Regions from separate parts of the Janthinobacterium sp. CG_23.4 genome, predicted to be linked through region 2. Evidence: predicted binding sites of a transcription regulator. Region 2 holds the regulator's gene; each other region holds the start of a gene.
The links. Region 2 encodes HrcA, which represses chaperone genes, less so after heat shock. Its sites were predicted from a motif close to TTAGCACTCNNNNNNNNNGAGTGCTAA; they were not measured.

Region 1: the regulator HrcA is predicted to act here: its motif matches at 3,721-3,747, upstream of groES (co-chaperone GroES).
Region 3: the regulator HrcA is predicted to act here: its motif matches at 4,951-4,977, upstream of rpoH (RNA polymerase sigma factor RpoH).

Annotation. Positions count from the first base shown of each region.
Region 1 covers NZ_JARXUX010000001.1:3,819,873-3,827,223, reverse strand. The annotation lists gene H4V96_RS17175 (MFS transporter) at 1-770, shown strand, start outside; gene H4V96_RS17170 (hypothetical protein) at 777-1,253, opposite strand; gene groL (chaperonin GroEL) at 1,489-3,138, opposite strand; gene groES (co-chaperone GroES) at 3,189-3,479, opposite strand; gene H4V96_RS17155 (hypothetical protein) at 4,005-4,751, shown strand; gene H4V96_RS17150 (cell division protein ZapB) at 4,908-5,171, shown strand; gene H4V96_RS17145 (cell division protein ZapA) at 5,171-5,482, shown strand; RNA gene ssrS (6S RNA) at 5,639-5,816, shown strand; gene H4V96_RS17135 (EVE domain-containing protein) at 5,896-6,360, shown strand; gene lgt (prolipoprotein diacylglyceryl transferase) at 6,457-7,281, opposite strand.
Region 2 covers NZ_JARXUX010000001.1:4,408,774-4,416,124, reverse strand. The annotation lists gene mmsB (3-hydroxyisobutyrate dehydrogenase) at 1-725, shown strand, start outside; gene H4V96_RS19850 (hypothetical protein) at 912-1,493, opposite strand; gene H4V96_RS19845 (hypothetical protein) at 1,530-2,129, opposite strand; gene H4V96_RS19840 (HAD family hydrolase) at 2,374-3,099, shown strand; gene hrcA (heat-inducible transcriptional repressor HrcA) at 3,273-4,289, shown strand; gene fur (ferric iron uptake transcriptional regulator) at 4,339-4,770, opposite strand; gene H4V96_RS19825 (outer membrane protein assembly factor BamE) at 4,966-5,571, shown strand; gene dapB (4-hydroxy-tetrahydrodipicolinate reductase) at 5,591-6,400, shown strand; gene H4V96_RS19815 (barstar family protein) at 6,409-6,735, shown strand; gene H4V96_RS19810 (CaiB/BaiF CoA-transferase family protein) at 6,848-7,351, opposite strand, start outside.
Region 3 covers NZ_JARXUX010000001.1:628,399-635,749, reverse strand. The annotation lists gene H4V96_RS02880 (DUF1365 domain-containing protein) at 1-277, opposite strand, end outside; gene H4V96_RS02875 (FAD-dependent oxidoreductase) at 267-1,577, opposite strand; gene ftsY (signal recognition particle-docking protein FtsY) at 1,934-2,992, shown strand; gene H4V96_RS02865 (ATP-binding cassette domain-containing protein) at 3,001-3,744, shown strand; gene ftsX (permease-like cell division protein FtsX) at 3,741-4,661, shown strand; gene rpoH (RNA polymerase sigma factor RpoH) at 5,146-6,045, shown strand; gene H4V96_RS02850 (hypothetical protein) at 6,136-6,402, opposite strand; gene H4V96_RS02845 (hypothetical protein) at 6,576-7,040, shown strand; gene H4V96_RS02840 (hypothetical protein) at 7,227-7,351, opposite strand, start outside.

The sequences.
Region 1 (7,351 bases), 590 kb from region 2:
TGCCCATCGGCGTGGTGCTGGCCGCCCATTTTGGCTGGGCCTCGCCATTCTTCCTGCTGGTCGTGCTGTCGCTGCTGATCTGGCTGGGCGCGGCGCGCGTGCTGCCCTCGCTGACGGCGCATATGGGCGCGGCCCCCACGCCGCTGCGCCAGGTGCTGCCGAACCTGCTGGCGCTATTTAGGGAACGGCGCCACCTGGAAGCGTTTTCCCTGTCGATTGTCAACATGACGGCGGGCATGCTGGTCATTCCCTTCATTTCGCCTGTGCTGGTGGGCAATATGGGACTGGCGCCGGTCGACGTCACCTGGGTCTACCTGACGGGCGGCTGCGCCACCATCTTCACGGCGCGCCTGATCGGGCGATGGGCAGACCGGGCCGGCAAGCAGCAGGTGTATCGCTGGGTCTCCCTGCTGTCGATCGCGCCGCTGCTGTTCATCACGCACCTGCCGCAGTTGTCGTTGCTGGCGCTGATGTTGCTGTTTCCATTTTTTATGGCCCTGGTATCTGGCCGCACCATCCCGCTGCAGGCGCTGCTGACCAGCATCCCGCAGCCGCAGCAGCGCGGCGCCTTTCTCAGCGCTAATTCGGCCCTGCAAAGTTTGGGTAGCGGCCTGGGCGCCTGGTTGGGCGGCTTGAGCTTGCACACGGACGCAGCCGGCCATATCAGCGGTTATGGCTGGAATGGCTGGCTGGCGGCGGCGTTGTCGCTGTGGACGGTGTGGTGGGTGGCGCGCGTGCGCGGCGCGGCGCCACAGGGCGCGCCGGCGTAGGAGCGTTTATTGGGTGGCGGTGCGCTGCATGGGAGCGCTGTCCTTGCGCCATTGTTCCAGGCTCAGCAGCTCACCTGTGACGCTGTCGTCGACGAAGATGCGCTTGCCATCGGGCGTGACGACAAAGCTTTCCCAGCGGTGGGCCGCTTCCGGCGTGCTTTCGAAAAAGCTCAGCTGGTAGCAAACGACGCCATCGACCAGGCGTGTCTCGGGCGACGTTTCCATCACCGCACCGTGCGCGCGTCCGCCCGAGGCTTTTTCGATATGCGCCGACCAGGCCTTGATTTCCGGCAGCGCCATCAGCGCATCGACGGCGCGCGCGTTCTGCTCTTGCGCCGCCGATTGGCTGCTCGCGGCAGGTGGATTGCCGTCGTGCTGTGCGGACCGCTGGTGCAGATAAAAAGCGCCTAGCCCGGCGGCCAGCAAGCCGGCCAGGATGCCGGCGATGATGGTGGTTTTGGAAGAGGAGGCGCGTGGCGGCATGGTGGTGAGCATGAGAAAGAGGGACGATGGCGGCCATGCTAAAGCAAAACACGCAGGCCGGCAATCGCCTGGCGAGCCTAAGGGGCTTGTCTAAGCAATCGACGAAAAAAAAGCTACCTTCCGTAGAAGATAGCTTTCGGGGCTGCCGGGCAGGCGCAAACAGCTTTTGGCCTGTCTGTCCTGGCCCGGCATAGGCATCCCCGCGCGCCGTCGCCTGCGGGCGGGGACGCCGGGCTTACATCATGCCGTCCATACCGCCCATGCCGCCCATACCACCCATGCCGCCGCCCATGCCGCCGCCTGCTTTGTCGTCAGCGATTTCGCAGACCATGCAGTCGGTTGTCAGCATCAGGGAAGCGATCGAAGCGGCGTTTTGCAGCGCCGAACGGGTCACTTTGGCTGGATCCAGAACGCCCATTTCCACCATGTCGCCATACGTGCCGTTGGCAGCGTTGTAGCCGTAGTTGCCCGTGCCAGCCAGTACGGCTGCCACGACGACCGAAGCTTCTTCGCCAGCGTTTTGCACGATCATGCGCAGTGGCTCTTCCATTGCGCGCAAGACGATCTTGATACCAGCATCTTGATCAGGATTGTCGCCCTTGACCGTGATGTTGGCGCGTGCGCGCAGCAGGGCTACGCCGCCGCCAGGAACGATGCCTTCTTCCACGGCAGCGCGGGTAGCGTGCAGTGCATCTTCAACGCGGGCTTTCTTTTCTTTCATTTCGACTTCGGTGGCTGCGCCAACCTTGATCACGGCAACGCCGCCAGCCAGTTTGGCTACGCGCTCTTGCAGTTTTTCACGGTCGTAGTCCGAGGTCGCTTCTTCGATCTGTACACGCACTTGTTTCACGCGTGCTTCGATCGAGGCAGCTTCGCCGGCGCCATCGATGACGATGGTGTTTTCCTTGCCCACTTCGATGCGTTTCGCTTGGCCCAGTTCGGCCAGGGTCACTTTTTCCAGGGTCAGGCCGACTTCTTCAGCGATCACTTGGCCGCCGGTCAGGACAGCGATGTCTTCCAGCATGGCTTTGCGACGGTCGCCGAAGCCAGGTGCTTTCACTGCGCAGGTCTTCAGGATGCCGCGGATGTTGTTCACAACCAGGGTTGCCAGCGCTTCGCCTTCGATGTCTTCTGCGATGATCAGCAGTGGACGGCCAGCTTTAGCGACTTGTTCCAGTACCGGCAGCAGGTCACGGATGTTCGAGATTTTCTTGTCGCACAGCAGGACGAATGGGCTGTCCAGTACGGCAACTTGTTTCTCTGGGTTGTTGATGAAGTATGGCGACAGGTAGCCGCGGTCGAACTGCATGCCTTCAACGATGTCCAACTCGTCGTTGAGCGACTTGCCGTCTTCAACCGTGATGACGCCTTCTTTACCGACTTTTTCCATCGCTTCAGCGATACGCTCGCCGATCGAGTAGTCCGAGTTCGCCGAGATCGCGCCAACTTGGGCGATTTCTTTGGTGGTGGTGCAAGGACGGGCGATTTTCGCCAGTTCTTCGACCGTCGCGGCAACCGCTTTGTCGATACCTCGCTTCAGGTCCATCGGGTTCATGCCGGCGGCAACGAACTTCATGCCTTCGCGCACGATGGCTTGGGCCAGCACGGTCGCGGTGGTGGTGCCGTCGCCGGCGTTGTCGCTGGTGCGGGAAGCAACTTCCTTGACCATTTGCGCGCCCATGTTCATGAGCTTGTCTTTGAGTTCAACTTCTTTCGCTACCGACACACCATCTTTGGTGACGGTAGGGGCGCCGAACGAGCGCTCCAGGACCACGTTGCGGCCTTTCGGGCCCAGCGTTACTTTGACTGCGTTGGCGAGGATATTGACGCCTTCGACCATCTTGGCGCGCGCTGCGTCGCCGAATACTACTTCTTTAGCTGCCATGTTCAATTCTCCTGAGTTTCGGGATGTATCTGTCTACAACGTGGAAACAATTACTTGACGACGATCGCCATGATGTCTTCTTCGCGCATGACCAGCAGCTCATCGCCGTCAACTTTGACGGTTTGGCCGGCGTACTTGCCGAACAGGACGCGGTCGCCTACTTTGACATCCAGAGGACGCACTTTGCCGTCGTCGAGAATCTTGCCATTGCCTACGGCAAGGACTTCGCCTTGATCCGGTTTTTCAGCAGCTGCATCAGGAATGATGAGGCCGGACGCAGTTTTGGTTTCCTGGTCGAGGCGTTTGACGATGACGCGATCGTTCAATGGGCGCAGATTCATACAAAACTCCTTAAAGTTCAATGGATAAGTGTTGCTAAATGAATACATGACTGGCACAGCGCCAGACGTGCTTTCAGTGACCGCCGTTGAAAGCAGCCCGCAACGGTCAAGCAAACCCCATGTCATGCTGTTCTTGCCTTTATCCGGCAGTAGTGCATCGCGGCGTCGCCCGCCGCGTAGCGTTCCCTGCAGTGGTCTGGCAAGCACCATCATGTCCTGAGGATTGCTACGAAAGAGTTTGTTAGCACTCTCTACTAACGAGTGCTAATTATAGGGACGGTAGGGGGCTTATTCAAGGGCTTATTCACCGGAAAGATATGCTTGGACGTTCTGCGCAGCCTGCATTTACACAGGGTTTGCGCTGGCGCAAGCCAACTTGCCGGGCGTCAGCAACAGGCGCGACTCTAGCATGCTCGGCAGACGAGGGGCGTTCCTGTACGCGCAGGAAACAGAGTTTGACTATGGAATTTGATAAGATGATTGCAATTGCATATCAATATCAGCATTTATGCCAGAAAGAACCGCATGCCACTGCCGATTCCCCATCCCGTCTTGCACCTGTTGAACGCCACCGTCATTGGCCTCGCCTGCCTGGGCAATGCCGCCGCGCAAACGCCTAGCATCGTCGACGAGATCAGCGTGGCGACGCTGACGCCGCAGGAAAAGGAAATGTTGCTGGGCGACTTGTTCAACGCCTTGAACAAGGCTGACGACGAGCAGGCAGCGCAGGTGTGGAGCAACGGCGGCAATAGTGGCGGGCTGGTAAAAGTCACGTATAGCTTCAGCAACTCCGGCATGACGGAGTTCAGTCTGAAGGCGCACGTCTGCCGCGATCTGAAATTCGTCGTCACGGCGGGTGAGAAGTCGCAGGATTTGAGCCGGCGTACCTGTTCGCACAACAGCGGCAAGTGGGACGTACAGGGCAAGGATGCCGCACCCGTCGTGTATCGGCCTTTCTTGTCGGACGTGACGGTGGCCAAGCTCAATGCCAAGGAGCAGCAAGCGCTGCTGACGGCTGCCGTGCGCACTTTGAAAGATGAAGAGGATGGCAAGACGCGCCAGTGGAGCAACAAGGGCTTGGGCAATGCGGCGCCGCTGGCAGTGCGCCTGACGCCCTCGCGCACGGATGCCAAACCTGGCAGCTACCGCCGTACTTGCCGCGACTTGACGATGCTGCTTGACGGCAAGGGCGGACAACAGACGCTGACGCGCCGCTCTTGCGAAAACCGCTATGGCGGACTCGATATCGAAGCCGATTACGTCGACGAGTAAAACGCTGCCATCGCGGCGCTGGAAGATGCGCGCACTTGACGAAAAGCGCCGGAAAAATCGTGTAATGTCCGCCAACTGCCCTGCATTGATGTAAATATGTGTGACAGCGACCTGATTCGATTGACGCCCGGGGAGCGTCCGCCCTATAGTGGCGGGATGATTTCCGAATTCAATGAATTATCCGACAAAATCGGTCTGCTGGCCGAAATGACCCACGCGCTGCGCCGTGAAAACGCGCAACTGCGCAAGGACAATGCCGCGCTGGCCGCCGAGAACGCCCAGTATGTGCAACGCATGCGCGAGGCGCAGGAGCGCGTGGAAGCATTGCTGGAAAAAATTCCCGAACTGGTGCAAGCTGGCCTGGAGCAAGCCGCTTCGGAAGCGGGCGCCTACCCTACCGAGAACGAGAAGGAAGCGTAATGGCGCGTGTCGATGTCAATATCATGGGCCAGTCGTATAGCATGGTGTGCCGCGATGGTGAAGAGCGCGCGCTGCGTGAAGCGGCGATCTATCTCGATAGCAAAATGAAAGCCATCCGCGACGCCGGCAAGGTCAAGGGCAATGATCGCATCGCCGTATTGGCCGCCCTGGGTGTGGCTGCGGAATTCCTCTCCGTGAAGTCGCCGCAAGGCCCGCTGTCGGAATTGACGATAATGGAAGTGAAGCAAAAGATCTCGGCCATGCACACGGTGCTCGACAGTGCCCTGACGCCCCAGGAAAATCTTTTTTAAACACTCAATCGTGGCTACTGTGCAGGCGCACAGTAGGATTTCCTTGTCACACTTCGCCGCCTCTCGCCACGCCTTTGTTCGGTGTTGCACACGGGATTTTAAGCGGGCACGGCACGATATGTCTTTGCGATGCGCGCTCAAAGGAGTAAACTCATGCTTACCCTGCGGTGTTCGCGATTGCCATATATTCCTTGAACCATTTATGCGCATCGGTTGCGAATTTTGTTCGATGGGAGTGAGCGTCGCTCGTTCGACGAACCCGAAATTGAACTAACGTGACCACCTTGAACCGTTTGGTTCGGGATGCCGGCATAGCGGCACAGGCGGGGCCCAATTTGCACTACAACTGAAAACGGTTGCCGCATCGATGCGCAACCGTTTTTTTACGCCTGTCGCTGTGATACGGAGTCTGGATGAAACAATATTGGCTGATGAAATCGGAGCCCGATGAAGTGAGTATCGACGACTTGATGGCCGCGCCCAAGCACACCCTGCCGTGGTTCGGCGTACGCAATTATCAGGCGCGCAATTTCATGCGCGATGGCATGCAAGTGGGTGATGGCGTGCTGTTTTATCACTCCAGCTGCCCGCAGCCGGGCGTGGCAGGCGTGGCCGAAGTGGCCAGCGGCGCCTACCCCGATCATAGCCAGTTTGAAGCAGGTGGCAAGTATTTCGATGCCAAGGCTACGTTTGAGCAGCCGCGCTGGATCAGCGTCGACGTGCGCGGCGTGAAGAAGACGGCGCTGCTGTCCCTGTCCGAGATGCGCCAGACGCCGGAGCTGGAAGACATGCTGTTGCTCAAGAAGGGCAGCCGTTTGTCCATCACGCCGGTGACGCCGGCGCAATGGACAGTCATTACAAGCAAGTTAAAGGCATAAGCGAGGCATAAGCGAGGCATAAGCGTAGCATAAGCGTAGCCTAAGCGTAGCCTAAGCGTAGCCTAAGCGTAGCCTAAGCGTAGCCTAAGCCCTGCCTCAGGCCGGGCGGGGCTTGGTGGGCGGCGTGCCCATTACCTGGCTTTTATACGCCCATGCCAGCAGCGCAATGGCGCCGACGATCATTGGCAAGGACAACATCTGGCCCGAGGTGATCGGCACGCCCAGCCACACGACTTCCCAGTCCGGCGTGCGGAAGTATTCCGTGAAGAAGCGCGCGCAGCCGTACAGCAGGGTGAAGACGGCGCCTACGGCGATGCGCGGGCGTTGCTTGCGTGCATACAGCCACAGAATAATGAACACCAGAATGCCGTCCACCAGCATCTGATAGAGCGGCGACGGGTGCACGGGATACGCAATGCCCGGCCATTGCATGGCCCACGGCAAGCTTTCCGGCGCTATGCGGCCCGGCAGTTCGGCATTGATGAAGTTGCCCAGGCGGCCGGCGGCATAACCGAGCGGTACCAGCGGGGCGATGAAGTCGAGCACGTCGAACAGCGAGCGACCGGCCTTGCGACTCCACAGGTACATGGCCACGATGACGCCGAGGAAGCCGCCATGGAAGGACATGCCGCCGTGCCACACCATGAAAATTTCCAGCGGATTGTGCATGAAATATTCGGGGCGGTAGAACAGCACTTCGCCCAGGCGCCCGCCGATCACCACGCCCAGCATGCCGTAGAACAGCATGTCATCGAGGTCTTCCTTCTGCCAGCCCAGCACGGCGATGTGCGCCTGTTTGATGCGCACGCGGCCCAGGATAATGAACAGGGCAAAGGCCAGCACATACATCAAGCCGTACCAGTGCACGGCCAGCGGGCCGATCTGGATGGCTATCGGGTCGGGCATCGGGTGTATCAGCATGGGGTTTCTTTCTATATGTATGTAAAGCCAAGGTTGCGTAGTATGGCGGCGCCAGCAGTTTTTTGCCTTA
Region 2 (7,351 bases):
TCATCACCATGCTGCCCGCGAACAAGCACGTGCAGGACTTGTATCTGGCGCCAGGCGGCGTGCTCGATTCGGCCAAGCCCGGCGCCCTGTTCATCGATTGCAGCACCATCGCCGCCGACGTGGCGCGCCAGGTGGCGCAGGCAGCCAGCGCGCGCGGCTTTGCCATGCTCGATGCGCCCGTCTCGGGCGGCACGGCGGGCGCGGCAGCGGGCACCCTGACCTTCATCGTCGGCGGTAGCGTAGCGGCCTTGCAGCAGGCGCGGCCCCTGCTGGAAAAGATGGGCAAGAATATTTTCCATGCGGGCGAGGCGGGTGCGGGCCAGGTGGCGAAGATTTGCAACAACATGCTACTGGGTATCTTGATGGCCGGTACGGCCGAGGCGCTGAACCTGGGCGTGGCGCATGGCCTCGACCCGAAAGTGTTGTCCGACATCATGGCCAAGAGTTCGGGCCGCAACTGGACCCTGGAAGTGTACAACCCGTGGCCCGGCGTCATGGACGGCACGCCCGCTTCGCGTCATTACACGGGCGGCTTCGGCACGGCGCTGATGCTGAAAGACCTGGGCCTGGCGCAGCAGTCGGCCTTGTCGGCAAACGCGCCCACGCCATTGGGCGCCCTGGTGCGCCAGTTGTACCAGATGCATGCGCAAGCCGGTTATGCGCAGCAGGATTTCTCCAGCATCGTGCAAATGTTGCAGCCTGCTTTGCAAACGCCTGTTGCCTGAGAAATTTTGGGCAAAAAAAAGCCCGCTGGTAAAAGCGGGCTAAATCCAATTCTTGGAAGATTTGGAGGAGACAGATGCATTATGCTGCATCGCCACATATAACTCCAATTTATCTTTCTAATATCAACTATACATTTCAGTGATATCTCTTCCCGGTAGCCGCGCAACCGCTACCGTTCCCGCACCTCAGGCCGGATTGCAGGCGATCTTCACCGTCGTCACATTCGCTTCGCCCATGGTGCCGCCGCCCGTGCCTGGCTGTACCACGCACAGCAAACCTTTCGGCTGAACGGAGACACTGATGCCATACGGATCGCCATAGTTGACAGAGCCGGCCATGGTAAAGGCCGTGGCGTCCTTGGTCACCGCAGTGATTGTGTTACCGTTAATCAGCACCAAGCCATCCACCGTCAGGCCGGAAACCGTGCCGCCCACGGTATAGCTGTTTTGCGAGCAAACCACCGCAGCGCTGATATTGATGTAGTGACCAGCCGACCCGGAACCACCGCGGATGCCGCAAGTCATGTGGGCCGGTTGTTGTTTGACGGTGATGTTGTAGTCGGTACCATAGTCGATGCGCTTGTCAAAGGTGAATGACGTTTTGCCAGCAGGAATCGGCAAGGTGTCGCTGCCATTGGCCAGTATCAGTCCTTCATTGTTCAAGCCTGAGATCGTGCCGCTGACGTCATACGAGGCCTTGCCGCCGCAAGCGGCCAGTCCCAGGGTCAACAGCAGTGCGGCGAGTGGGCGCAAGCAGGATAACTTCATGTATTTCTCCAAAAAATAGGTGACGAATCGCAAGGATTACTGCGGCGTGCAGTCGAGTGTGGCCGCGCTTGTGGCGCTCGAACCCATCGTACCGACCGTATCGCTGCCGTCGGCACTCTTTGAACCCTGGAAGCGGCACTTCAGGCCCGTTGGCTGAGTCAATATGGAAATGCCGTATGGGGCGCCGTCAGCTATCGCATCGAATTTATAGAAGTTGACACCAGCCAATGGACTGGTACCGTTGGCGCCCATGACCAGGCGCAAGCCGCCAGCACTCAGGCCCGTAATCGTACCGCTCAGGGCGTAGGTGTTGGTCGTGCAGCTGACAAAGGCCGTGCTGACGGAATAGCGCGATGCCTTGCCGCTGCCACTGCTAATACTGCAAACGGCGCCTTTGGGCTGCTGCGCGATGGTGATATCGTAGCGCTCATCTGTGTTGATCAGCTTGGTGAAAACAAAGCTGCTCTGGTTTGCGCTAACAGGCAAGCGTTCACCATTGTTCAGCAGAATCAGGCCATCTTTGGTCAGGCCGCTGACTGTGCCTTGCAGATACAGGTTGCCGCCGCTGCCGCCGCAGGCTGCCAGTGTGGCGGCGCAAGCCGCCGCCAGCATCGAGCGCAGGTACAAATTTTTCATACATTCTCCAAAACGAATTAGGTTGGGTAGCGCAACGCGGACGCTGGCGCCGCATTGGAATGGCGCCTATTTTAGTCTATCTGGCAAGCTGAATGACCTTGCCTTGTATCACCCTGTAACAATTTTTCGCCGCGAAGCGCTGGCCTGGCCCCATTACGTGAAAGCGCAGCCATGCCGGCGGCGCCGATCGGTGCGACAATACCGTCAGCCTGCGCACCGTGGCGCGGCATCTACTGTGAATCCCATGTCCCTTGCCCCTCTAAAATCGGCTGTGCCGCCCAAGGCCATCCTGTTCGATCTCGACGATACCCTGTGGCCTATCGCGCCCGTGATTGTCGCCGCCGAAACCCTGTTACACGACTGGCTGGCGACGCACGCGCCCAAGGTGGCGCAGCAGTTTTCCATCGAGGTGCTGCGCCAGCAGCGTCTGCTCATGCTCAAGGAGCAACCGCATTTCCATGGCAACTTGATCGAGTTGCGCCGCGCCGGCCTGCTGGCCGCCTTCGAGAGCGTCGGCGAGGACTGCGCCCTGGTCGAGCAAGCCCTCGTGCACTTTCTCGCCGCGCGCAACCGCGTCGAGCCGTATGACGACGTCCTGCCTGGCCTGGCCTGGATGCGCCAGCGCATGCTGGTCGGTTCGATTTCGAATGGCAATGCGGACCTTGAAGTTATCGGCCTGGCACAGCATTTCAAAGTGTCCATCGCCGCCAGCGACTTTGGCGTGGCCAAGCCCGATGCCAGCATCTTCCTGGCCGCCTGCGCCGCGCTGGACGTAGCGCCGCATGAAGCCGTGTATGTGGGCGATGACCTGTATTTCGATGTGACGGGAGCGCAAGGGGCGGGCATGCGTGCCGTCTGGATGAACCGCAAGGGCAGCGACGCCCACCTGGCTGCCGGCGTGCAGCCCGATGCCATCTGCGCCAACTTTGACGAGTTGCTGCTATGGCTGCAGCAGCAACTGGAAGATTGATCGCTGCCGGACGGGCGAACGTGCATAATACAAGCTGGCTGGCGCTGTCGGCGCAAATCTGCATGCGGCGCTTGCTACGGCGCTTACGACTTGTATTGCGACCTCTGCCACGGCCTGCATCACTCCTGGTATGACTACTTGTTTTATAGAAAATTGGCCTAATTAATTACACCATGCAACTCGATACACGCGCCCAAACACTGCTGAAAGCCCTGGTCGAGCGCTATATCGCCGACGGCTTGCCGGTCGGTTCGCGCGCCTTGTCGAAGATCTCCGGCCTGGACCTGTCGCCGGCCACGATCCGCAACATCATGGCTGATCTGGAAGAGCTCGGTTATGTTTCCAGCCCGCATACCTCGGCCGGCCGCATCCCCACGCCGCGCGGCTACCGCATCTTTGTCGACACCTTGCTGACCGTGCGGCATCTGGATGAGCACATGGTCGAGTCGCGCATGCTTCTGCAGACGCCGCAGCCGCAGAAAACCATCGCCAATGCGGCGCAGATGTTGTCGTCGCTATCGCAGTTTGCCGGCGTGGTGCTCAGCCCGCGCCGGGAATCGGTGTTCCAGCAAATTGAATTCTTGCGCCTGTCAGAAAAGCGCATCTTGCTCGTCATCGTTGCCCCGGGGGGCGACGTGCAGAACCGCCTGTTGCTGACGCAGGCCGACTACACGCCGGCGCAACTGGTGCAATCGGCCAATTACATCAACCAGAATTATGGCGGCCTGTCGTTCGATGCCGTGCGCTTGCGCTTGCAGGGCGAATTGCGCCAGTTGCGCGACGACATGGGCAGCCTGATGCAGGCGGCCGTGGAAGCGGGCAGCGAAGCGATGGCCGACCATAGCGATGACATGGTCATTTCCGGCGAGCGCAATTTGCTCAGCGTGAGCGATCTGTCATCGAATATGCATTCGCTGCGTCAGATGTTCGACATGTTCGAGCAAAAAACCGGTTTGATGCAGCTGCTCGACGTGTCGAGCAAGGCGACGGGCGTGCAGATTTTTATCGGCGGCGAATCGAACCTGGTGCCGATGGATGAGATGAGCGTGGTGACGGCGCCGTATGAAGTCAACGGCAAGATCGTGGGAACGTTGGGGGTGATCGGACCGACGCGCATGGCTTACGAGCGCGTCATTCCGATCGTCGATATTACGGCTAAATTACTGTCGAGCGCGCTCAGCCATCATTGAGCGTATTGCCTGCAGCGCCGCCCGCTCCCGCAGGAGCGCCAAGCTTGGCTCAGGCAGTTTTATGCGGGCAAGCCGTCTTGACGCAGTTGCCATAAATGGCCAAGGCGTGTTCGGCGATCTTGAAGCCGCGCTCTTCGGCCACTTTTTGCTGGCGAATTTCGATTTCTTCGTCGAAGAACTCTTCGACCCGGCCACAATCGAGGCAAACCAGGTGGTCGTGGTGGGAGCCCTCGTTGAGTTCGAAAATTGCCTTGCCGGTTTCAAAATGGTTGCGGTTGAGTAAGCCCGCCTGCTCAAATTGCGTCAGGACACGGTAGACAGTTGCTAATCCGACATCCATATTTTCGGCCAGCAGGATCTTGTAGACATCTTCTGCCGTCAGGTGACGTACCGGGCTACTCTGGAAGATATCGAGTATCTTCAGGCGTGGCAGGGTGGCTTTCAGGCCGCTTGCCTTGAGATCACTAGGATTGTTACTCATGTTTGTTGCTCGTATGTGGGTCAGGTGCTTTATCATATAGCGTTTTGTCGGGGAGTGCCAAAATATGCATTTTTTGGCAGGCCGGTCACTCCTGGCGTTTTGTTCATCCAATTGAGGTCATTTATGCGCGTAACACCGGCTGTATTGCCATCTCTCTGGCACCGTATTTCATTTCGAGCCCCAGTCGTGGCAGGCATGGTCTGTGTCGCGCTCGCCATGTCTGGCTGCGCCAGCCGCGGCATCCTTGGCGAAAAGCCGGCCGCCAGCCAAAAAGAAGGCAAGGAAGTGGTCCCTGAGCAGGGTGCACAAACGACTACCGTTACGCCGCTGCAAAAATTCATGTGGTTTTTCTCGCCGTATCGTCCCGACATTCAACAAGGTAACTTTGTCTCCGAAGAGATGCTGGCCCAGTTGAAAGTGGGCATGACGCGCGACCAAGTGCGTTTCGTCTTTGGCACCTCGCTGCTGACCGATATTTTCCATGCCGACCGCTGGGATTATCCATTCCGCCTGGCCCGGGGCAATGGCGAAACCACGAGCAGCCGCGTGGTTGTCTACTTCGGCAAAGATGGCAAAGTTGAACGTGTCGAAGGCGGCAATTTACCGACCGAGAAAGAATACATCAACCGTATCGCCGGTCCGTCGCCATTCGCCAAGGTTGCCAAGGCCGACGTGCCGGCCGCTGCCGTGCCATCGCCGGTGGCGCCAAGCGCCGTGCCAGCGCCGGCCGATGCCGCCCCCGCCATTCCTGTGAGCAAGCCTGACGCTGTACCGGCAGCCATCGCCGAGCCCACCAAATAAGTTGCTGTAAGAGAATAAAATGACTGAATTGAAAATCGCCATCGCTGGCGCCAGTGGCCGCATGGGCCATATCCTGATCGAAGCGGTCAGCAATGCTCCTGACGCCGTGCTCGTCGGCGCGCTCGACCGCGTTGGCTCGCCGTCCTTGGGCCAGGATGCGGCCGCCTTCCTCGGCAAGCCTGCCGGCGTGCTGATCGAGTCCAGCTTGGCTAGCGGCCTGGCGGGCGCCGATTACCTGATCGATTTCACGCGTCCCGAAGGCACTTTGCAGCATCTGGCGTATTGCGCCGAGCACGGCATCAAGATGATCATCGGCACCACCGGTTTCGATGACGCGGGCAAGGCGGCGATTGCCGCTGCCGCCGAAAAGACGGCCATCATGTTCGCGCCGAACATGAGCGTGGGCGTGAATGTCACCATGAAGTTGCTGGAGCTGGCGGCGAAAAGCCTGTCCGAAGGCTACGACATTGAAATCATCGAAGCGCATCACCGCTTCAAGGTCGATGCGCCATCGGGCACCGCCCTGCAAATGGGAGAAGTGGTCGCCGGCGCCCTGGGCCGCGACTTGAAGGACTGCGCCGTGTACGGTCGCGAAGGTGTGACGGGCGAACGCGACCCGTCGACCATCGGCTTTGCCACCATCCGCGGTGGCGATATCGTCGGCGACCATACGGTGCTGTTTGCCGGCATCGGCGAGCGCATCGAGATCAGCCACAAATCGAGCAGCCGCATCACTTACGCCCACGGCGCCCTGCGCGCCGCACGCTTCCTGGCCGACAAGTCGAGCGGCCTGTTCGACATGCAGGACGTGTTGTCGCTGAAGAACTGAGGAACATTATGGCCACTGCGATCCTGAATGGAAAAGACATCACCGACGAAGCGAGCTTTCACGCGCAATGCGCGCCAGCCTTCGGTTTCCCCGCGTTCTACGGCAACAGCATGGATGCCTGGGTCGATTGCCTCAGCTATCTGCGCGACGATGAAAACATGACCCAGTTCCGTTTGAAACCGAACGAAGTGCTGGAAATTGTCGTGCAAGACGCGCAGGCCATGAAGGCGCAGGTGCCCGACTTGCTGGAAGAGATCACGTTCTGTATCGCCGGCATCAATGAGCGCTACGAAGATTATGGTGAAAAGCCGGCGTTGAAGCTGGTACTCAAGTGAATAGAATCGTAGGTCGGATTAGGCCCTGCGGGCCGTAATCCGACAACATTGTTGGCTGTGAAAGTCGGATTACGCGCAAGCGCTAATCCGACCTACGTCTGACCCCAGACGGTTAGACGACCTTGCGTTCGCGCAAGCCGTCGATCTGGCCGCCATCGAGGCCCAGCCACTCGTGCAGCACTTCCTGCGTATGCTGCCCCAGCAACGGCGGCGGCAAGCGGTACTGCACCGGCGAGCCGGACAGGCGCACGGGATTGGCCACCAGCGCCACCGTGCCCGCCGTCGGATGCGGCATTTGCACTTTCAAGCCACGCGCGAGCACTTGCGGGTCGGCAAACACCTGGTCGATGCGGTTGACGGGGCCGCACGGCACGGCCTGTGCCTCGAAGGCGCTGATCCACTCGGCCGTCGTGCGCATGACGGTAGCTTGGCGCAGCAAGGGGATCAGGGTGGCCCGGTGCGCCACGCGCTGCGGATTGGTGGCGTAGCGTTCGTCCAGCGCCCACTCCGGATGGCCGACGATGGCGCAAAAGCGGGAAAACTGGCCATCGTTGCCGATCGCCAAAATCATGTCGCCATCGGCCGTAGGGAAGTCTTGATATGGAACAATGTTCGG
Region 3 (7,351 bases), 3.8 Mb from region 2:
CCAGCACGCCATGCTGGCGCAGCAGGCCATCGATCCACGCCAGCAACGGTGTCGTGCCATCGCCATGGTCGCTGTCGCGAAACGCCAGCACATTGGCGCCGTTGCGCGAAATCATGCGAGCCGGGAAATCCTGGTTGCCCAGGCTGCGCAAGGGCAAGCGCAAATAGAACATGCCATAACTGAAAACATGCGTGCGCGGACGCAGCCGTGCATGGCGCACCCGTCCCAGGCACAGCTGCGGCTGCGCCGGCGCGGCTTGCGCGGAATCACGCGGCATGCACCAGCTCCGCAGACGCCAGGCCCAGCAAGCTTTGCGCCACGCCCAGGCCCGACTTCAAGCCATCTTCATGGAATCCATACCCGGTCCAGGCACCCGCAAACCAGGTGTGCTGCGCACCCTGGAAACCGGCCAGGCTCGCCTGGGCGGCAATGGCTGCGCCATCAAACACCGGGTGGGCATAGGAAAACTCGTCGATGATGGTCGCCGGGTCTGGTTCGTCGAGTGGATTGAGCGAGACGATGACGGGCGTGGAAAATGGCAGCGGCTGCAACTGGTTCAGCAAATAATGCACGCATACCTGCGGCGCCTCGCCGTGCGCGGCCGGCCTGCCCTGGTAATTCCAGGCCGACCAGGCGCGGCGGCGTTGCGGCAGGCAGGATGTATCCGTGTGCAGCACGGCCCGGTTGGGCTGGTAGCGCACGGCTTCGAGTACCTTGCGCTCGTCGTCGCGTATATCGGCCAGCAAGGCCAGCGACTGGTCACTATGGCAAGCGAGCACCACGTGATCGACATGCTCGACGCCCGCAGCCGTGTGTAGCACGACCGTGCGTGCGCCGCCGTGCTGCTGGCGGCGCACGGCCGGTACGGGGCACGCCAGACGCTGCTGGGGGATGCCCTCCAGCAATTTTTCCACATACACGCGCGAGCCACCGCGCACCGTGCGCCATTGCGGCCGGTCACTCACTTGCAGCAAGCCATGGTTGTGGCAGAAACGGATGAACGTGGCGAGCGGAAAGGCCAGCATCTGGCGCGCCGGACACGACCAGATGCAGGCGGCCATCGGCAGCAAATACCAGTGGCGAAATTCGTCGCCGTAGCCGTGCAGGTCGAGAAAATCGCCCAGCGACATGGCCGGCCCCGGCACGCTCGCCGTAGCCAGAGCGCTGGCCTGGCGGTTGAAACGCACGATGTCGCGCAGCATGCGCAAGAAGGCGGGGCGCAGCAGATTGCTACGCTGGGCAAACACGGTATCGAGATTGGCGCCCGCCCATTCCAGCACGCGGGCATCGGGCGTGGTGCCCAAGGGCATTTTGACGGAAAACGACATATCGCTATCGGCTGCCTCGACACCGAGCTCCTGGAACAGTTGCACCAGGTTCGGGTAAGTAGCGTGGTTAAACACCAGAAAACCCGTGTCGACGCCATGCGTGACGCCGTCGAGCGTGACATCCACCGTATGACTGTGACCGCCAAAATACTCACCCGCCTCATACAAGGTCACATCCTGGCCAGCCTGCGCCAGCCGATACGCGCAAGACAAACCGGCAATTCCCGCTCCGACGACGGCGATTTTCATGGCTGCACCCGTTTCATGTTTTCCTTGGACGAAATAAGTTCATAGTCAGTCAAATATTGACCTATGTCAATCGGCTCCTTGAGCCATTCTAAAACTTATACGCCGACAATTTTCAATTGGATTCAGCTATTTGCAGCGCAGCGATGGCAGAGATACATACCGCGCGTATTCTGTTGGCATGCGAGCCTATACAAATATTGTGCAAGCGCTGACTGGATCGCGGATTTCGGATAGCCGCGCAATGTTGCCAATCGAACAGTAAAGCATGAAGGGCTGGGCGCGCTCTGGTAAAATAGTCCGCAACAACAGTGTCCGGCGCCGCCGGGCCTTAGGTCAGCACCCGCCACCACACATCCATGTTTAGTTTCTTCAAGAAAAAACCCGTCACTCCCGAGGCTGCGCCAGCCGAGCCCCTCGTTCTTCCTGCCACCACGCCGCCTGCCGCGCAGCCGGGCGCTGCTCCCCTGAGCGGCGCGCCGGCCGAGCTCGTGCCCGTGATCGTGGCCGCTGAACCCGAGAAAAAATCGTGGATGACGCGCCTGAAGGCCGGCCTGTCGAAAACCTCGAACACCTTATCCGTGCTGTTCGTCGGCGCGAAGATCGACGACGCGCTGTACGAAGAGCTGGAAGCGGCGCTGCTGATGTCCGACGCGGGCATCGACGCCACCGAATTCTTGCTGACGGCATTGAAGAAAAAGGTCAAGGAAGACAAGCTGCTCGACGCCGCCGCCGTCAAGGCCGCGCTGAAGGTGCTGTTGATCGACCTCTTGAGCCCGCTGGAAAAACGCTTCGAGCTGGGCCGCCACAAGCCGCTGGTGATGATGATTTCGGGCGTGAATGGCGCCGGCAAGACCACTACCATCGGCAAGCTGGCCAAGCACATGCAGTCAAATAATCAATCCGTGCTGCTGGCCGCGGGCGACACCTTCCGCGCCGCCGCGCGCGAACAATTGATGGTCTGGGGCGAGCGCAACAACGTCACCGTCATCTCGCAAGAATCGGGCGACCCGGCCGCCGTGGCCTACGACTCGGTGCAATCGGCGAAAGCGCGCGGCATCGACGTGGTCATGGTCGACACGGCAGGGCGCTTGCCGACACAGTTACACTTGATGGAAGAATTGAAGAAAATCAAGCGTGTGATCGGCAAAGGCATGGACGGTGCGCCGCATGAAATACTGCTCGTCATCGATGGCAATACGGGGCAGAACGCGTTGACACAAGTCAAGGCCTTCGACGATGCCCTGCAGCTGAGCGGCCTGGTGATCACCAAGCTGGACGGGACCGCCAAGGGCGGCGTGCTGGCGGCGATTGCCCGCGTGCGCCCGGTGCCTGTGTATTTCATCGGCATCGGTGAGAAAATTGAAGACTTGCAGCCTTTCGTGGCTGCCGAATTTGTCGAAGCGCTGCTCGGATAAGCCTATACATGATTGAATTTCAGCACGTCTCCAAGCAATACTCTTCCGACGCCGTGGCGCTCAGCGACATTTCGCTGAGTATTGCCAAAGGCGAGCTGGTCTTCCTGGCCGGCCCGTCCGGCGCCGGCAAGTCAACCCTGCTGAAAATGATCGCCGCCATGGAACGCCCCAGCTCGGGCAAGCTGATCGTCAATGGCCAGGACATGGCCAAGATCAAGCCAGCGGGCGTTCCCTTCCTGCGCCGCAACATGGGCCTGATCTTCCAGCAGCAAAAATTATTGAACGACCGCTCCATCCTGGCCAACGTGATGCTGCCGCTGCTGGTCGTGGGCGCACACAAGGCGGCCGCCGAGCAGCGCGCGCGCGCGGCCCTTGACAAGGTGGGCCTGCTGGACCGCGCCATGGCGCGCCCCCTGTCGCTGTCGGGCGGCGAACAGCAGCGCGTCTCGATCGCGCGCGCCATCGTCAACCGGCCACAGATCATCCTGGCCGACGAACCGACGGCCAACCTCGACCGCGCCAGCGCCAACAAGGTGCTCGACGCCCTGAAAGCGTTTCATTCGGTGGGCGTGACCTGCCTCATTTCCAGCCATGACGAACAGATGCTCGACGCCGCCGCCCGCGTGATCCACTTGAAAAACGGCCAGCTGGTAGCCATCGACAAGGCCACGCAGGCGCCCGTCTTCGCACCGCCCGATCCCGATTTCGCACCGCCCCTCAACCCGGACGACGCACAGGGAGAGCAGGCATGAGAGGCTGGTTCCGTCAACACCGCTTTGCGCTCGGCTCGGCGCTGATCCATTTGCGCAAGTCGCCGGGCGGCTTTTTGTTGAACGTCGTCGTCGTTGCCATCGCCCTGTCGCTGCCATTCGCCGGCTTGACCATGCTCGACAATGTGCGCCCCATGTCGGAACAAATGTCGGTCGACCCGGAAATCAGCGTTTTCTTGAAAATAAGCACACCGCGCGAACAAGCAGTGGCCCTGGCCAGCGCCATGCGCAAGATCGTCGGCGCGCAACAGGCGAAGATCGTCTTCATCCCGCGTGAACAGGCGCTCGACTCGCTAAAAAACAAGAATGGCCTGGCCGACGTGCTCAGCACCCTGGGTGACAATCCCCTACCCGACAGCTATGTGCTGAAGCTCGATGCGTTCGGCAGCGCCAGCGAAGCGCAGGATGTCGATGCGGTGGCAGAACAATTGCGCCACCTGCCATTCGTGGAGTCGGCGCAAGTCGATTCGGCCTGGGTCAAGCGCCTGGCAGCCCTGCTGGGCGTGCTGCGCCTGGTATTGTTGCTGCTCGCCATTACCCTGGGTGTGGCCGTGATCGCCGTCGTCTTCAATACCATCCGCCTGCAAGTGATGCAGCAGCGCGATGAAATCAGCATCTCGAAATTGATCGGCGCCACCGATACCTTCATCCACCGCCCCTTCTATTACACGGGCGCCCTGCTGGGCCTGTGCGCCGGTGCGCTGGCCCTGGGCGCCGTGGCGCTTGCGTTGCAGCCACTCAATAGTGCGATCGCCGAATTTGCCCGCCTGTATGCGTCCGAATTCCAGTTGGTGCCGCTGGCACCGCTGCCGATGGCCGGCTTGCTGGCCGTCAGCGCCGGCCTGGGCCTGATCGGCGCCTTCCTCTGCGTGCAGCGCCATCTGGCGCGCCTGAACTGACCTGCCCTTCCATGGCGGCGCCGCTGGCGCCGCCATGCGTCACAGCGCCACTTGTCGGGCGCTATCCGATACGCTAATTATCTTGATGTTTAGCAAGTATTATTAAGCTACTCTTCAGCTTGCGACCGTAGACTAGCCCTGTTGTCGCCAAGCGCCGTGCGGCCCTTTCAGGCGCGTCCGAAAGGGCGCATACTAAGGTGGTCAAGCGCCCTGGGGGCGCCTTTTGTAAAAATTATTGGCCGATGAATCGTCATAGCATTTAGGCTATCGGGATGATTAAAAGTGCTGATTGGCACTCTCAAGCAGAGAGTGCTAATATAAGCACATACCAAGCGCAGAACCGCCATCAGCCCCATCAGCGCCAGATATAGGTGGCGCCACGATCCGCAAAGTACAAGACCGAATACGCAAAACTGAACAGACAATCGGGCCATGTCGCGTGACATGGCCGACTGGAACAAAGCAAGACTACGAGGGAGAAAGCATGACTATGATGTCCGCAACGTCCGCATTGGTTCCGACCAAAAATAATGCACTGGGCCTCGGCTTCACTGGCAATCTGGGCAATATCGACGCCTATATCTCGGCCGTGAACCGCCTGCCCATGTTGACCCACGACGAAGAAATTTCGCTGGCAAAACGCTTGCGCGAAAAAAATGACTTGGCTGCCGCGCAAGAACTGGTGCTGTCGCACCTGCGCCTGGTGGTCTCGATTGCGCGTGGCTACCTGGGCTATGGCTTGCCACACGCCGACCTGATTCAAGAAGGTAATATCGGCTTGATGAAAGCCGTAAAGCGCTTCGACCCGGACCAGGGCGTGCGCCTGGTATCGTACGCCATGCACTGGGTGAAAGCCGAGATGCACGAGTACATCCTGAAAAACTGGCGTCTGGTCAAGGTGGCAACGACGAAGGCACAACGCAAACTGTTCTTCAACCTGCGTAGCCACAAGACGGGCCTCGATGCGATGACGCCCAAACAGATCGATGCACTGGCCAAGCTGCTCGACGTCAAGCGCGAAGAAGTGATCGAGATGGAAACGCGCTTGAGCGGCCGCGATATCGCCCTGGAATCGCCGACCGACGATGAAGACGACAAGTTCTCGCCAATCGCCTACCTGGCGTCGGAACACAGCGAGCCGACCAAGGTACTGGAAGCGAAACAGGTGACGCGCCTGCAATCGGAAGGCCTGGAAACGGCACTGTCGAAGCTCGACGCCCGTTCGCGCCGCATCATCGAAGCGCGCTGGCTGGCCAACGACGATGGTTCTGGCGCCACCCTGCATGCTTTGGCAGAAGAATTCGGCGTATCGGCCGAGCGCATCCGCCAGATCGAAGTGGCGGCGCTGAAAAAAATGAAGGGCGCGCTGGCCGCCTACGTGTAAGCACAAGCAATGCCGCAATGCAAAAGGCGCCGCAAGGCGCCTTTTAGTTTTATGACTTGATGTTTATCAACAGATAAACATGGCAGGCGATTAAGCTGCAGCCAGGCCCTTGAGCAAGGTTTCAGCGACCAGTTCATTCAGATCCGCATCGCGCTCCTTGGCCAGGGTCTGCAATTGCAAGACCAGATCGCTGTTCAGCTTGACGGCGAATGGCACCAGGCCCAGCGCCTGATCGCGCTTGCGCTGCTCGCGACGGTCGATGACCACCGCTTCCTTACCGAATGCACCGGCGCCGGGAACATTCATCTTTCCCATCAGTTTCTTGGCATCGCTTTTCGCCAGGGCAGTTTTTTTCATGGTTGTTTCCTGATTTTCAAAACAGCCATTCTACGCAGTAATCGGCGTGCCGCGTGGGCCGGCGCATCAATTCATTCGCCACGCGCCAATAGGGCGCCGCAGAAATATCATTTTAATATCATTATCCCATGCGTGGACGCCACGCCGGGGACGCTTTACCTGAAAGGAAAAACATGGCTTATTTAAGCGGCTCTGATCGTACCCTGCTGCTTCCGCTGCTGCTCTCCCTGCTGATCACCTGCCTGGCAATGCTGTCTGGCTGCGGCGCGGCTGGCAGCGCCGGCGAGGCGGAAAACACACCGCGTAGCGTCAGCCACGTGCTCTCGCCGGGCGAACAGTTTGCCATCACGGCCACCGATACCCTGAAACTGGAGCGTGTCAACGACAGCCGCTGCCGCAAGGGCGCCGTATGCGTGTGGAAAGGCTACGTCAGCTACAGCTTCAGTTTGCGCAACAGCGCGGGCGCCACGGATATCGTCTTGTCCGATTCCATGCCCGGTGCCGCCAGTTCCGTCAGCGTCCAGCACTTGACGTTCACGCTGCTCGACGTCGACCCGGCCACGCCGCCGGCGCTGAACGAGGCCGCGCCCACGTATCGGGTCAAAGTAAAAATTACGCAGGGCGCGCCCGCCGGCTAAACGCCAGGGCGCGCAGACTACCCCTCGAAGACAGGCAAACGCGCGTCCTCGGGTGTCAGCGCTATCTTCAGCAAAATGAAGCGGTGAAAGTGTTGTGTCGCATCGATATTTTTCCAGCTAAAAAAAATGACACGCACGATAACTCGTGAGTGTCATTAGCGCAAGGATTCCAAGCGCCCGGCTGATTTAGATCAACCGACTACGCCTGCGCATGTAGCTGCGGCTTAATGCACCTTCCAATTCCTGCTCCGTTTTATGCTGGTTCACCGTGTACAGGGCCCACAGGGCCGCCGGCACCCAGCCGATCACAG